DNA from 2 places in the Enterobacter sp. I4 genome. Region 2 is predicted to be linked to the other one. Evidence: predicted binding sites of a transcription regulator. Region 2 holds the regulator's gene; the other holds the start of a gene.

Region 1 (7,403 bases), on a different contig from region 2:
GGTGAAGAACTTCTGCTCCCAGCGGTAATATTCCGGGGTACAGGTCGCCAGTTCACGGCTCCAGTCATAGCCAAAGCCCAGCATTTTCAGCTGGTTTTTCATGTACGCGATGTTGTCGTACGTCCACGGCGCCGGTGCGGTGTTGTTTTTAACCGCCGCGCCTTCAGCAGGCAGGCCGAACGCATCCCAGCCGATAGGCTGCAGCACGTTTTTGCCCAGCATGCGCTGGTAGCGTGCAATCACGTCGCCGATGGTGTAGTTACGCACGTGGCCCATGTGTAGTCGACCAGAAGGATAGGGAAGCATCGACAGGCAGTAATACTTCTCTTTGCTCTCGTCTTCGGTTACTTCAAAGGTGCGCTTCTCGTCCCAGTGTTGCTGGACTTTTGATTCTATCTCTTCCGGGCGGTATTGCTCTTGCATGGCAGCCAGTGGTCCTGTGTTCAATACAGCTACAAATGTAGCCAATGGATGTGGTGATTCAGATCCGCATAGCATAGCCCAAACGTCTTCGTCAAAACAGCCTTTCGCACAAATGCGCTTTGCAGGAATTTACCGGGTCTGTGCTTCACCTGACAAAGCGGCGGCGAAATAAGGTCTATTATTAGAAATAGTTACTTACCCGGGAGGCAAAATGATGAACAAGGTTGCTCAATTTTACCGCGAACTGGTGGCGACACTGACGGAACGGCTGCGTAACGGCGAGCGCGATATCGACGCGCTGGTTGAACAGGCCCGCGCGCGCGTGACGCAAACGGGTGAGTTAACGCGAACCGAAGTGGAAGAGGTGACGCGCGCCGTTCGCCGCGACCTGGAGGAGTTTGCGCGTAGCTACGAAGAGAGTCAGGACGAGATTACCGACAGCGTCTTTATGCGGGTCATTAAGGAGAGCCTGTGGCAGGAGCTGGCGGATATTACCGATAAAACCCAGCTGGAGTGGCGCGAGGTGTTCCAGGATTTGAACCACCATGGCGTGTATCACAGCGGCGAAGTCGTGGGGCTGGGAAACCTGGTCTGTGAGAAGTGCCATCACCATATTGCCGTTTATACGCCGGAGGTGCTGTCCCTCTGTCCGAAGTGCGGGCACGATCAGTTCCAGCGTCGGCCGTTTGAGCCCTAGGTAAAAGCAAAACGGCAATCACGTTGCCGTTTTTAGTGTTTGCACCCTCTCCCTGTGGGAGAGGGCCGGGGTGAGGGCATCAGGCCGCAAAAGGTAAAAGCAAAACGGCAATCACGTTGCCGTTTTTAGTGTTTGCTCCCTCTCCCCGTGGGAGAGGGTTGGGGTGAGGGCATCAGGCCGCACTATAGTATGCGAGCCTTTCCGCCAGCAGATCCACAAACGCTTGCCTATCGATATCCACCATTACCGTCGTATTCGGCTGATTTCCCGTCAGCGAGTAATAGTCCACCACCGTCATCCCCTGGGTATATTTCCCCTGTGTTTCCACGCCAACCCAACGCTCGACCGTCGTAAACATTTCCGGCTTCAGCAGCCAGGCAATGGTGCACGGATCGTGCAGCGGCGCGCCCCGGAAGCCCCATTTTTCCGCTTTGTGATACTCCATAAAGAAATCAAGCAGCTCTGCGACCGTGGTGGCGACCGGGTTATCTATGGCACGGAAGCGCTCAATATCGTCCGCCATAATCTGTGCCCGATGCGTCACATCCAGCCCCGCCATCACAATCGGCAGGCCCGACTGGAAGACGATTTCCGCCGCTTCCGGGTCAACATAGATGTTGAACTCCGCCGCTGGCGTCCAGTTTCCCAGCCCCATCGCGCCGCCCATCATGACGATCCGGGCGATTTTGCCGTGCAGTTCAGGATGGCTGTTGAGCAGCAGGGCCACGTTCGTCTGCGGGCCGGTGGCGACCAGCGTTACGGGCTCGGCGCTTTCACGCAGCACCTTTGCCATCAGCTCCACGGCGGTGCAGCGTTGTGGCGTAAAGCCCGGCTCCGGCAGCGCCGGGCCATCCAGGCCACTCTCCCCGTGAACGTTGTCCGCAATGATGAGATCGCGCATCAGCGGCTTAACAGCGCCGCCGGCGACAGGGATATCGGTACGTTTCAACAGCGTCAGCATGCGCAGCACGTTGCGCAGGGTTTTATCCGGCGTCTGGTTCCCGGCGGACGAGGTGACGGCTTTGACTTCAAGTTCAGGGGAGGCAAGAGCGAGGACGAGTGCAATCGCGTCATCATGACCCGGATCGCAGTCGAGAATAATAGGCTGTGCCATGGCGTTCTCCGTACGTAGCGTTATTTTGTGACAAGGTTAACGCTGCCCCGTGACGCCGACGAGAACAAGAACGTGAAAGCGTGAGGCAGTGCGCAATCCGCGGATTGCGCACTGAGAGGATTAATGCAGGATTTTGGCGAGGAAGTCTTTCGCGCGTTCGGATTTCGGGTTTGCGAAGAACTCTTCTTTCGGTGAGTCTTCAACAATTTTACCTTCATCCATAAAGATGACGCGGTTAGCCACTTTCCGGGCGAAGCCCATTTCGTGGGTCACCACCATCATGGTCATCCCTTCGTGCGCCAGCTCCACCATCACGTCCAGCACTTCGTTGATCATCTCAGGATCGAGCGCGGAGGTAGGTTCATCGAACAGCATTGCCACCGGATCCATGCACAGCGCGCGCGCGATAGCCACGCGCTGCTGCTGGCCGCCGGAAAGCTGAGCCGGGAATTTATCCGCATGCGCAGAAAGGCCAACGCGTTCCAGCAGCTTCAGCCCCTTTTCTCGCGCCGCTTTTTTATCGCGCTTCAGCACTTTTACCTGCGCCAGCGTCAGGTTCTCAATGATGGAAAGGTGCGGGAACAGCTCAAAATGCTGGAACACCATCCCAACGTGGGAGCGAAGCTGGGCAAGGTTGGTTTTCCTGTCATTAACTTTGGTGCCGTTAACGACAATTTCGCCCTGCTGTACGGGTTCCAGACCGTTAACGGTTTTGATCAGCGTGGACTTACCGGAACCGGACGGACCGCATACGACCACCACATCGCCTTTTTTTACTTCCGTTGAGCAGTCGGTCAGCACCTGAAAGTGCCCATACCATTTAGAAACATTTTTCAGGGAAATCATTATACCGTCCTTTTCTTCAGCCAGCTGACCAACAGCGATGCGCTTAAACTAATCACAAAATAGACCCCGCCCGCGAAGAGGATCATCTCAACCTGCGTTCCGTCACGTTCGCCAATGGTGGAGGCGGTACGGAAGAAGTCTGCCAGGCTCAGCACGTAAACCAGAGAGGTATCCTGGAACAGTACGATGCCCTGCGTCAGCAGCAGCGGAACCATGGCGCGAAACGCCTGCGGCAGAATTATGAGCTTCATGGACTGCCAGTGCGTCATCCCGAGCGCCAGCGCAGCGCTCGACTGCCCGCGCGAGATGCTCTGAATACCCGCACGAATGATCTCGGAGTAGTAGGCGGCTTCAAACATGGAAAACGCCACCATGGCGGAGATCAGGCGGATGTCGGTTTTAGGCGACAGCCCCAGCACGTTCTGTAAAAAGCCGGGAACAATCAGGTAAAACCACAGCAGCACCATCACCAGCGGGATAGAGCGGAACACGTTAACGTAAGCCGTGGCAAACCAGGCGAACGGCTTAAAGCTCGACAGGCGCATCACCGCCAGCAGGGTGCCCCACACAATACCCACGATAACCGCAATGACGGTGATCTTTAAGGTGATTGCCAGCCCGTCCAGCAGATAGGGCATGGAGGGAACAATAGAACTCCAGTCAAATTCGTACATTATTTGCCCCCCAGGTTGCCCGGCAGGCGTACTTTGCGTTCAACCAGGTTCATCACCAGCATGATGAAAGCGTTAATCAGAACATACGCGAGCGTAATCGCCGTAAAGGATTCCCACGCGTGAGCGGAGTAGTCCAGCAGCTTGCCAGCCTGCGCCGCCATATCGACCAGACCAATGGTCGAGGCGATGGCCGAGTTTTTCACCAGGTTCATCATCTCAGAGGTCATTGGCGGAACGATGACGCGGTAGGCGTTAGGCAGGAGAACGTAACGGTAGGCTTGTGGCAGGGTCAGCCCCATCGCCAGCGCCGCATTCTTTTGTCCGCGAGGCAGCGACTGAATGGCGGCACGCACCTGCTCGCAGACGCGCGCGGCGGTGAACAGCCCCAGACACAGCATGGAGGAGACAAAGAATTGTACGTTAGGATCCAGTTCTGCCTTGAACCACATGCCGAGATCTTCCGGCAGCAGTTCCGGGATCACCAGATACCAGGTAAAGAACTGCACGATCAGCGGAACGTTACGGAACAGTTCCACATACAGCGTGCCAATCGAAGAGAGAAAACGGTTAGGTACGGTACGCAGAATGCCGAACAGCGAACCGACAAAAAACGCGATGATCCACGCCGTTATCGATAACGCAACGGTAACCTGAAAGCCGCTCCACAGCCAGCCAAGATAGGTGGTGTTGCCGAACGGGGCCTGTTGCAGGAAGATGCCCCAGTTCCAGTCAATTGACATAGTAAACTCCAGAAAAAAGAGGGTAGCAGCGCTACCCTCGAAGATTGGTGAGAAGCTCAATTTTTGCGCTGAGTGGGGAACGACCACTCAACGTATAGTCTGTCCATGCTTCCCGACAATCGAGAGGGCAGGAGATCCCGCCCCTGTCGTTCTAATTAGTTAAGAGCTTTGTCGTTTGGTGATTTGAACAGCGCCTTCATGTCGTCAGACAGTTCAAAGTTCATGTTCAGGTTTTTTGGTGGAATCGGGTTTTTGAACCACTTGTCGAACCATTTGGCTGCTTCGCCAGAGGTTTGCGCCTGAGCGATGGTGTCGTCGATCAGTTTCTTGAAGTCCGCGTCGCCTTTACGCAGCATACAGCCGTACGCTTCTTTCGACTGCGCGGTACCTACGATCTCCCAGTTGTCTGGTTTTTTCGCCTTCGCGCGCTCGCCCGCCAGCAGCGCGTCATCCATCATAAACGCGACGGCACGGCCGCTTTCCAGCGTACGGAAGGAGTCGCCATGGTCTTTCGCGCTGATGATGCGCATGTCCATTTTCTTCTCGTCGTTCAGCTTGTGCAGCAGCACTTCGGACGTGGTACCGGAGGTCACGACAACCGCTTTACCTTTCAGATCAGCGAAATCTTTGATGTCGCCGCCTTTTTTGGTCAGCAGGCGGGTGCCCACAACGAAAATGGTGTCGGAGAAGGCAGCCTGCTTCTGGCGCTCAAGGTTGTTGGTGGTGGAGCCACACTCGAAATCAAATGTGCCGTTTTGCAGCAGGGGAATACGGTTCTGTGAAGTGATGGGGATCAGCTTCACCTGCAGGTCAGGTTTGTTCAGCTTTTTCTTCACAGCTTCAACGATGGCGTTGGAGTAGTCCTGTGAATAGCCCACGACTTTTTGCGTGTTGTCGTAGTAAGAGAACGGGACAGAAGATTCACGGTGGCCGACCACGATCACGCCGTTTTTGGCAATCTTGTCGAGGGTGCTTCCTGCTGCCGGAGCGTCTTCAGCGTGAACGACGCCCGCGGACATTCCCATAACCAGCATTGCTGTGGCCAGTTTACGTAATTGCATACCCAACTCCTTTCTTATCAGCGCCAGTGACGCTTTGATACCCATTGTGATGTTGTTATATCTCGCGCAATGCGAGTGCAGTGTTATGCAAGCTTGTTAACATTTAGTCTGGCTTAATGTAAAGATTTTGCTGCGTTATTGTTTATTTTTGCGAAGCGCGCCGCACCATTCAGAGGCAATAATCTCTCGTTGCACCGTTTCGGTGCTACCGACGATCGTTGCTGGTGCAACAGGGTTGCACGTTAAGCCAGACAGCGTGTGCGTGATTAATTAAAGCAATAGGCGTGCCAGAATCGCCCCTCTCCCTGGAAGGGAGAGGGGAAAAGGCGGAGCTGGATGGTGAAACTGTGCGTGGACTCTTCCCTCTCCCAGGGGGAGAGGGCTAGGGTGAGGGGTTATTTACGATGCTGACGCAGACTCATCAGCACCGCGGCAAAACCGAACAGCGCGGTCAGGATCCACAGTGGCCAGTTGCCGGTACGGGCGTACGGCGTCAGGCCCGTGGCAGGCGTGACCTTAGTGGTCAGTACTTCACGGGTGAACTGCGGGATCATGGCCTGGATTTCGCCCTGCGGGCCAATCACGGCGGTGATGCCGTTATTGGTGCTGCGCAGCAGCGGACGCGCCAGCTCCAGGGAACGCATTCGCGCCATCTGGAAATGCTGCCACGGGCCAATCGACTTGCCGAACCACGCATCGTTCGAGATGGTCAGCAGGTAGTCGGTATCCGGGCGGAAGTTATCGCGCACCTGCTCGCCGAGGATAATCTCGTAGCAAATGGCGGCCGTCAGGGCAAAACCGTGCGCGTGCAGCTGCGGCTGAACGTAAGGGCCACGGCTGAACGAGGACATCGGCAGATCGAAGAACGGTGCCAGCGGGCGCAGTATCGACTCCAGCGGAACAAACTCGCCAAACGGTACAAGGTGGTTCTTGTTGTAGCGATTGGTGGAGGTATAGCTGTATTCGCTGTCCTTACCGAGGGTGATGATGGTGTTGTAGGTGTCGTAGCGGTTCTGCTGGTTCAGACGCGCGTCCACGATGCCGGTAATCAGGGTACTGCCGCGTGCGCGCAGCAAATCGTCCATCATCTTCAGGAAGGGCTGCTGGTTGATCTCCAGGTCGGGGATTGCGGACTCGGGCCAGATGATGAGCTGCGATTTGCCCATCACCTGTTCGGTGGCGTTAGCGTAGATTTTCAGCGTGTTCAGCAGCTGATTCTCGTCCCATTTCATTGACTGCGGGATATCGCCCTGCACCAGAGAAACCTGCGTGGCGCGGGCGGGCTCCAGCGTGAACCACTGGATATAACGCAGCGGGAAGGGCAGGGCAAAGAGGATTAGCCCGGCTGCCAGCGGTTTCCAGCTGCGCGTAGCCAGCGCCAGCACCAGCAGGCCGCTGACCACCATCAGCAGAAAGTTAATCGCCTCCACGCCCATGACCGGGGCCAGGCCTTTCAGCGGGCCGTCTATCTGGCTGTAGCCGAACTGTAGCCACGGGAAGCCGGTGAGTACCCAGCCGCGCAGAAACTCGGTGATTTGCCAGACAACGGGAGCGGCTATCGCCACGCGCAGCCAGGTCGTTTTTGGCCACAGCCGGGACAGGATCCCCGCGAACAGGCCGGTGTAGAGCGAGAGATACGCGGCGAGCAGCACAACCAGGAAGACGTTAACCGGCCCCGGCATGCCGCCAAACTGCGCGATACTGACGTAGACCCAGTTAATACCAGAGCCAAACAGCCCCAGGCCCCAGAAGTAGCCGATGGCGGCGGCCTGTACCGGACGACGGTTCAGGGTCAGACCCTGTAGCCCCATCAGCGAGAGAAGGGCGGCCGGCCAGATATCGTAAGGA
Region 2 (7,403 bases):
CTTAAACAGTTTGTTACATGAATCAGTGAAATGTGTGAAGCATAGCGTTTTAATCAGAATTTTTAATGTGCTTCAGCGAGTTGCATAGAAGGATCGACAGAATGAAAAAGATTGGTGTCGTGCTGAGCGGATGTGGTGTTTACGACGGGTCAGAGATACATGAGGCCGTATTAACGCTGCTGGCCTTATCCCGCCGTGAGGCTGACGTTATCTGCTTCGCGCCGGATAAAGCTCAGGCAGACGTGATTAATCATCTTACCGGCGAGCCGATGGCCGAAAGCCGTAACGTGCTGGTTGAAGCAGCGCGTATTGTGCGCGGCGACGTTCATCCGCTGGCGCAGGCCGATGCCGCTGAACTCGATGCCCTCATCGTGCCGGGCGGCTTTGGCGCGGCAAAAAACCTGAGCACCTTTGCAGCGGAGGGCGCGGCCTGTCAGGTCGATCCCGATCTGCAAGCGCTTTCGCAGGCGATGCATGCGGCAGGTAAGCCGCAGGGCTTTATCTGCATTGCCCCGGCCATGCTGCCGAAAATTTTTGATTTCCCGCTGCGGCTGACGATCGGAACCGACATCGATACGGCTGAGGTTATCGAGGATATGGGCGGTGAACACGTGCCTTGCCCGGTCGACGACATCGTGGTGGATGAGGATAACAAAATCATCACCACGCCGGCGTATATGCTGGCGCAGACCATCGCCGAGGCTGCCACGGGCATTGAAAAGCTGGTGGACAGAGTGCTGGTTCTTACCGAATGAGCCGTAAATTTACCCCCGCCGGGTGGTTAAAACGGCTTCTGTTGCGGATAGTGCTGGTTCTGGCGGTTTTCTGGGGCGGAGGCATTGTGCTGTTCAGCTTCGTGCCCGTCCCGTTTTCCGCCGTGATGGCGGAGCGTCAGGCGAGTGCCTGGCTCTCGGGTGATTTCAGCTACGTTGCCCATTCAGACTGGGTGAGCATGGATGCGATCTCGCCGTGGATGGGGCTGGCGGTCATTGCCGCAGAGGACCAGAAGTTCCCGGAACACTGGGGCTTTGACGTGGCGGCCATCGAAAAGGCGCTTGATCATAACGAGCGCCATGAGAACCGCGTACGCGGCGCGTCGACGCTTTCCCAGCAGACGGCAAAAAACCTGTTCTTATGGGACGGTCGCAGCTGGGTGAGAAAAGGGCTGGAGGCCGGGCTGACGCTGGGGATTGAGACGGTGTGGAGCAAAAAACGGATCCTGACCGTCTATCTGAATATCGCGGAGTTTGGCGACGGCGTGTTTGGGGTCGAAGCCGCGTCGCAGCGCTATTTCGGCAAGCCCGCCAGCAGGCTGACGATGTCCGAAGCGGCGCTGCTTGCCGCCGTTCTGCCGAACCCTATCCGTTTCAAAGCCAGCGCCCCGTCAGGCTACGTGCGTAGCCGCCAGGCGTGGATCATGCGCCAGATGCAGCAGTTAGGTGGGCAAGGCTTTATGGAGAGAAAGGCGTTGATGTAGGGCGGGTACGCGGTGCGTTACCCGCCAGCAAAGCAGACGTTAGTCTTCGTCAAACCCGGCATTAAACAGCGCAATCACCGCCGCCAGCGCCTCTTCTTCCTGCGGGCCGGTGGCTTCAACTTCAATCTGGCGACCTTTGGCAGAATCCAGCATCAGCAGCGCAATCACGCTGTTGGCTTCTGCCTCGGTTCCCTCGTCGTTGCGCAGCAGGACTTCAGCATCAAAACCCTGCATCAGCTCAAAAAGCTTCATCGCCGGGCGCGCGTGCATGCCCAGCTTATTGGTGATTTCGACGGTCTGTTTTACGGTCATGTTTTACGTTTTTCCAGCGTGCGATGACGGGACTGGACGTTCTTCCCGCGCGAGCGGAAGTAATCGGCCAGCTGTTCGGCAATGTACACCGAACGATGTTTACCGCCGGTACAGCCAATCGCCACCGTCAGGTAGCTGCGATTGTTTGTTTCCAGCATAGGTAACCATAGCTCAAGGTAGCTTCGCGTCTGGTAGATAAAATTGTGTACTTCTGTGTGTCGGTCAAGGAACGCCGCCACGGGTTTATCCAGACCGGTCATTGGACGCAGTTTTGGATCCCAGTGTGGGTTCGGCAGGAAACGCACGTCGAAAACGTAATCCGCATCGATAGGAATACCGTGCTTAAAGCCGAAGGATTCAAACACCATCGTCAGTTCGCGCTCGCGCTTGCCGAGTAAACGGGTACGCAGCATTTCCGCCAGTTCATGGACGGACATTTCAGAGGTGTCGACAATCAAATCGGCGCGGGAGCGCAGCGGCTCCAGCAGGTCGCTCTCTTTATCAATGGCGCTTTCCAGCGACAGATTTTTACTCGAAAGCGGGTGCAAGCGACGCGTATCGCTGTAGCGGCGGATCAACGTATTGCGGTCAGCATCAAGGAACAGTAGCTGAGGCGAGAAATAATCCGGCAGGTTGTTCATCGCCTGCTCGAAGATCTCCGGTGATTCCGGCATGTTACGAACGTCGATACTGACGGCGGCAGAGATTTGTCTGTCCGCAAGCGTTCGCGCCAGGTCAGGTAACAACACTACCGGTAGGTTATCTACGCAGTAAAAACCCATGTCTTCCAGCGCGCGCAGGGCCACGGACTTTCCGGACCCCGAACGACCGCTGACGATCATCAGCACCATATTCCGTTTCTCCTCAGGGCAGCAGTTCTGAAAGCCATCTCCCGATTATGCCTCATCCTGATTGCCTTCTGCTTCAGTGATAATTTGATAGAGCTCCTCATCACTTTGCGCGGAGCGCAGACGGCGACAAATGGTTTTATCCGCCAGACGTTTGGCAACCAGCGACAGCGTGTGCAGGTGGGTTTTGGTCTGATCGGCAGGAACCAGTAGCGCGAAGAGCAGATCGACAGGCTGGTTATCGATAGCGTCGAAGGCAATCGGCGTTTCCAGTTGCACAAACACGCCCACGGCACGCAGCGTATCTTCTTCCAGCTTGCCATGCGGGATCGCAATGCCGTTGCCGATGCCGGTACTGCCCATTTTTTCGCGGGTCAGAATGGCTTCAAAGACGATCTGCGGCGGCAGACCCAGCTGTTTTGCGGCCAGTTCACTGATAATTTCCAGCGCACGTTTTTTGCTCTGGCAGTGAACGCCACTGCGGGTACATTCCTGGTTAAGGACGTTGCTCAGTTGAAGAGCGGAATCGTTGTTTATCATAATTTCACCTAAGCGCTAACCGTACAAATGGCCTGTTGTGTTTCACAACAGGCCGTCCTGCACCCGTTAACTGCCCGGACAATTAGTGTTGTTTCAGTTTATCTTTATGTTTATTGAGCTGTCGCGCAAGCTTATCAATCAAGCCGTCGATAGCCGCGTACATGTCTTGCCCTTCCGCACTGGCATGGAGTTCCCCTCCGTTGACGTGCAGGGTCGCATCCGAGATATGAGTCACTTTCTCCACTTTCAACACAACGTAGACCTGATTGATTCTCTCGAAATACTGCTCAAGTTTCGCGAACTTCGCGTTCACAAAATCGCGTAAAGCCTCAGTAATCTCGACGTTGTGTCCGGTGATATTGAGCTGCATAGTGTCTTCCTTATCGGTTGTGTCAAACCAGTTGTTTACGCTGGTTAGACGGCGGAATGGATAAAGACTCTCGATACTTCGCGACAGTACGACGTGCCACCATGATACCCTGATCGGACAGCATGGTGGTTAACTTACTGTCACTTAGTGGCTTCGCGGGGTTCTCCGCGGCGATCAACTTCTTCACCAGTGCGCGAATGGCCGTTGACGAGGCTTCGCCGCCGCCTTCGGTACTTACGTGGCTGGAGAAGAAATACTTAAGCTCAAAAATGCCGCGTGGACTGTGCAGATACTTTTGCGTGGTCACGCGGGAAATGGTTGATTCATGCATCTCGACGGCCTGGGCAATGTCTGCCAGCACCATCGGTTTCATAAACTCTTCGCCCTGTTCAAAGAAGGCCTGCTGTTGTTCAACAATACAGCGGCTGACGCGCAGCAGCGTGTCGTTACGGCTCTCCAGACTCTTGATCAGCCAGCGTGCTTCCTGCAGGTTGCTGCGGATGTACTGATTATCGGCATCGTTACGCGCGCTGGTGCACATGGAGGCGTACTGCTGGTTGATTTGCAGGCGAGGAATACTGTCGGAGTTCAGTTCAACGACCCAGCGGCCGTTGTGTTTTCTCACCAGCACATCAGGAATGACATACTCCGGCTCGCTGGTCTGAATCGACTGCCCCGGACGCGGATCGAGCGACTGGATCAGGTTCACCGCTTCCTTCAGCACCTCTTCTTTCAGGCGCGTGACGCGCATCAGCGTGCGGAAGTCGTGATTCGCCAGCAGATCCAGATGATCGCTGATAATGAGCCGCGCTTCGTCAATCCACGGCGTCTCTTTGGCAAACTGCGAGAGCTGGATCAGAAGGCAGTCGCGCAGATCTTTTGCGGCGACGCCAATCGGGTCGAAACGCTGAACGCGTTTCAGAACGGCTTCGATCTCTTCCAGTTCAATCTCGTCGTCGCCGATGCTTTCCAGAATGTCGTCCAGCGTCACGGTCAAATAGCCCGTGTCGTCAACGGCATCGACAATCGAGGTGGCAATCGCGCGATCGGTATCGGAGAAAGGGGTCAGCTCTACCTGCCACATCAGGTAGTCCTGAAGTGACTGGGTGGTTTCGCCCTGATAGACCGGAAGTTCATCGTCCTGATAGTCTGCACGCGTACCGGAAGGAGTGCCTGCGGTGTAGATTTCATCCCAGCTGGCGTCCAGCGGCAGCTCGTCCGGCATCTCTTTTTGTTCGAGCGCGTCGACGGTATCGAGCGTTTCAGTGTCCTGCGTTTGCTGGGTATCTACCTCGTCATGAAGATCGGTTTGCTCCAGCAGCGGATTGCTGTCCAGCGCTTGCTGGAGCTCCTGCTGGAGTTCTAACGTGGACAACTGCAACAGACGGATCGCCTGCTGTAGCTGCGGCGTCATTGCCAGTTGCTGGCTGAGCCTTAATTGCAAACCTTGCTTCATGTTCAGCGCGTTTTTCTCCGGTTCGGCGTGATTTAACCTCTACCCTATCAGAGTCTGAAGTCTTCCCCAAGGTACACGCGCTTAACATGCTCATCTTCGAGGATTTGCTGCGGCGTACCGTGGGCAATCAGATGGCCCTGGCTCACGATGTAGGCGCGTTCACAGACGGCCAGCGTTTCACGAACGTTGTGGTCCGTGATCAGTACGCCAAGCCCGCTGTCGCGCAGATGCTCAATGATGCGTTTGATATCAATAACGGAGATGGGGTCAACGCCCGCAAAAGGTTCATCCAGCAGGATGAATTTCGGGTTTGCTGCCAGGGCGCGCGCAATCTCGACGCGACGGCGTTCACCGCCAGACAGCGCCTGACCAAGGCTGTCGCGCAGGTGTTCGATATGGAACTCTTCCATCAGCTCGTTCGCACGGTCAGTGCGCTGCTCGTTTGTCAGATCGTCACGGATCTGCAACACGGCCATCAGGTTATCGAAGACGCTTAAGCGGCGGAAAATGGATGCTTCCTGAGGAAGATAGCCGATGCCGCGGCGCGCGCGGGCATGCAGCGGCAGCAGGCTGATGTCTTCATCATCGATGATGATGTTGCCGGCGTCACGCGGAACAATGCCTACCACCATGTAGAAGGTGGTGGTCTTGCCCGCACCGTTAGGGCCAAGCAAACCCACAATTTCGCCGGAGTTGACGGTCAGACTGACATCTTCGACGACGCGGCGGCCCTTATACGCTTTCGCGAGGTTTTTTGCAGTTAATGTTGCCATAGCGAATTAGTTACTCTTTTTCTGTGCCGGAGCCTGACCGTTGTTTTTGTCCTGCAACTGCGAAGGAACAAGCACGGTGGTGACGCGTTTGCCTTTCTCGCTGGAGGCCTGCATTTTCTGCTCTTTCACCAGATAGGTGATCTTGTCGCCTTTGATATTGCTGTCCAGCTGTTCCAGGTAAGCATTACCGGTGAGGATGACCAGATCCTTCGCCAGCTCATAGTGCATATGCGAGGCATGGCCTTTTACCGGCTTGCCGTTATCCTGCATCTGGTAGAAGGTGGCCGGATTACCATAACCATCAATAATTTCTTTGCCCTGCTCGCCGCCCGGACGGGTCACGACAACTTTGTCGGCATTGATTTTAATGGTGCCCTGGGTCACAACGACGTTGCCGGTGAAGGTGACGACGTTACCCTGCATATCCAGAGACTGCGTATCAGATTCAATATGAATCGGCTGTTCGGTGTCGCCAGTCACAGCAAGCGCGGGAAGACTGGCCGCCAGCAGCGCGCTGGCGATAACAACTTTAAGGCTGAGTTTGTTTGTTTTGAATTTCATAGGAGGTTCTAACCTTTTCAATCAGCTCGGCGTTTTTGCTGCGTAAGTTCCCGCGCATTCTTAGACCGCTGGAATTAAATGTTGTGCCATACAGGGTGACTAAATCCTGCGACGTGACATCCTGGGTGACCAGGTTGATCTGGGCGTTATCCGTCGTAATTTTGCGCAACTGAGCGTCCGCAGTCAGGGCGTTGACTTCAACGTGACCATACAGATAGAGCATACGGTCATTCGTCAGTTTTGCCCGGTCAGACTTGATTGACCACGTCGGCACTTTGTCCGTATCAAAGGTGGTCAGGACCGGCTGGGTAAACCACGAGGTGCCGTCATCTGAAAAATATTCTACATGCTGAGCAATCAGGCGATAGTTCAGCGCGCCTTCGGGGCTATAGACCACGGTATCGCTGTGATCGCTTTTGTAGGTAGGGTCACTCGTGTTGACCACGTCCGTTTGCGCATCATCGCGGTCGGCGAGGTTCACGCCAATCAGTATCAGGACGGCAAGCGAAAGCAGAATGATAACCCAACGTCTGGTTTTACTCATATCGATTGCCCTTTCGCCTCATCAAGCTTGCCCTGCGCCAGCAGAAGCAGATCGCAGACTTCACGGACGGCACCACGGCCACCCTGAATATGGGTAACATAATCAGCACGCGGGATCAGCAACGGGTGCGCGTCAGCCACGGCGATGCTCAGACCGACCTCCGCCATTACCGGCCAGTCAATCAAATCATCCCCGACGTACGCCACATTCTCTGGCGCAATAGCCAGTTTTCCCAGCAGGTCCCGGAAGGCAACCATCTTATCAGATTGCCCCTGATAGAGATGAGTAATGCCCAGCGTTTCACACCGATCCTCTACCAGTTTAGCCTTCCGCCCGGTGATGATCGCCACGTCAATGCCGGAGGTGAGCGCACAGCGGATACCGTAACCGTCACGAACGTTAAAGGCTTTCAGCTCTTCGCCGTTATTGCCCATATAAATCAGACCGTCGGAGAGCACGCCGTCCACATCAAGGATCAGCAGACGGATATTTTCCGCCTTTGCCATCATGTGGGCGCTCACC

The links. Region 2 encodes sigma-54, which starts transcription at its own class of promoters, with help from an activator protein. Its sites were predicted from a motif close to GTTGGCACANNTTTCGCTNT; they were not measured.
Region 1: the regulator sigma-54 is predicted to act here: its motif matches at 5,828-5,847, upstream of MOQ06_RS21950 (amino acid ABC transporter substrate-binding protein).

What each region holds. Positions count from the first base shown of each region.
Region 1 covers NZ_JALBUO010000003.1:563,923-571,325, reverse strand. Annotated here, with positions in the region: gene leuS (leucine--tRNA ligase) at 1-423, opposite strand, end outside; gene MOQ06_RS21975 (zinc ribbon-containing protein) at 638-1,120, shown strand; gene rihA (pyrimidine-specific ribonucleoside hydrolase RihA) at 1,293-2,234, opposite strand; gene MOQ06_RS21965 (amino acid ABC transporter ATP-binding protein) at 2,355-3,080, opposite strand; gene gltK (glutamate/aspartate ABC transporter permease GltK) at 3,080-3,754, opposite strand; gene gltJ (glutamate/aspartate ABC transporter permease GltJ) at 3,754-4,494, opposite strand; gene MOQ06_RS21950 (amino acid ABC transporter substrate-binding protein) at 4,650-5,555, opposite strand; gene lnt (apolipoprotein N-acyltransferase) at 5,951-7,403, opposite strand, start outside.
Region 2 covers NZ_JALBUO010000001.1:286,424-293,826, forward strand. Annotated here, with positions in the region: gene elbB (isoprenoid biosynthesis glyoxalase ElbB) at 102-755, shown strand; gene mtgA (monofunctional biosynthetic peptidoglycan transglycosylase) at 752-1,477, shown strand; gene npr (PTS phosphocarrier protein NPr) at 1,517-1,789, opposite strand; gene rapZ (RNase adapter RapZ) at 1,786-2,640, opposite strand; gene ptsN (PTS IIA-like nitrogen regulatory protein PtsN) at 2,686-3,177, opposite strand; gene hpf (ribosome hibernation promoting factor) at 3,260-3,547, opposite strand; gene rpoN (RNA polymerase factor sigma-54) at 3,570-5,003, opposite strand; gene lptB (LPS export ABC transporter ATP-binding protein) at 5,051-5,776, opposite strand; gene lptA (lipopolysaccharide ABC transporter substrate-binding protein LptA) at 5,783-6,337, opposite strand; gene lptC (LPS export ABC transporter periplasmic protein LptC) at 6,306-6,881, opposite strand; gene kdsC (3-deoxy-manno-octulosonate-8-phosphatase KdsC) at 6,878-7,403, opposite strand, start outside.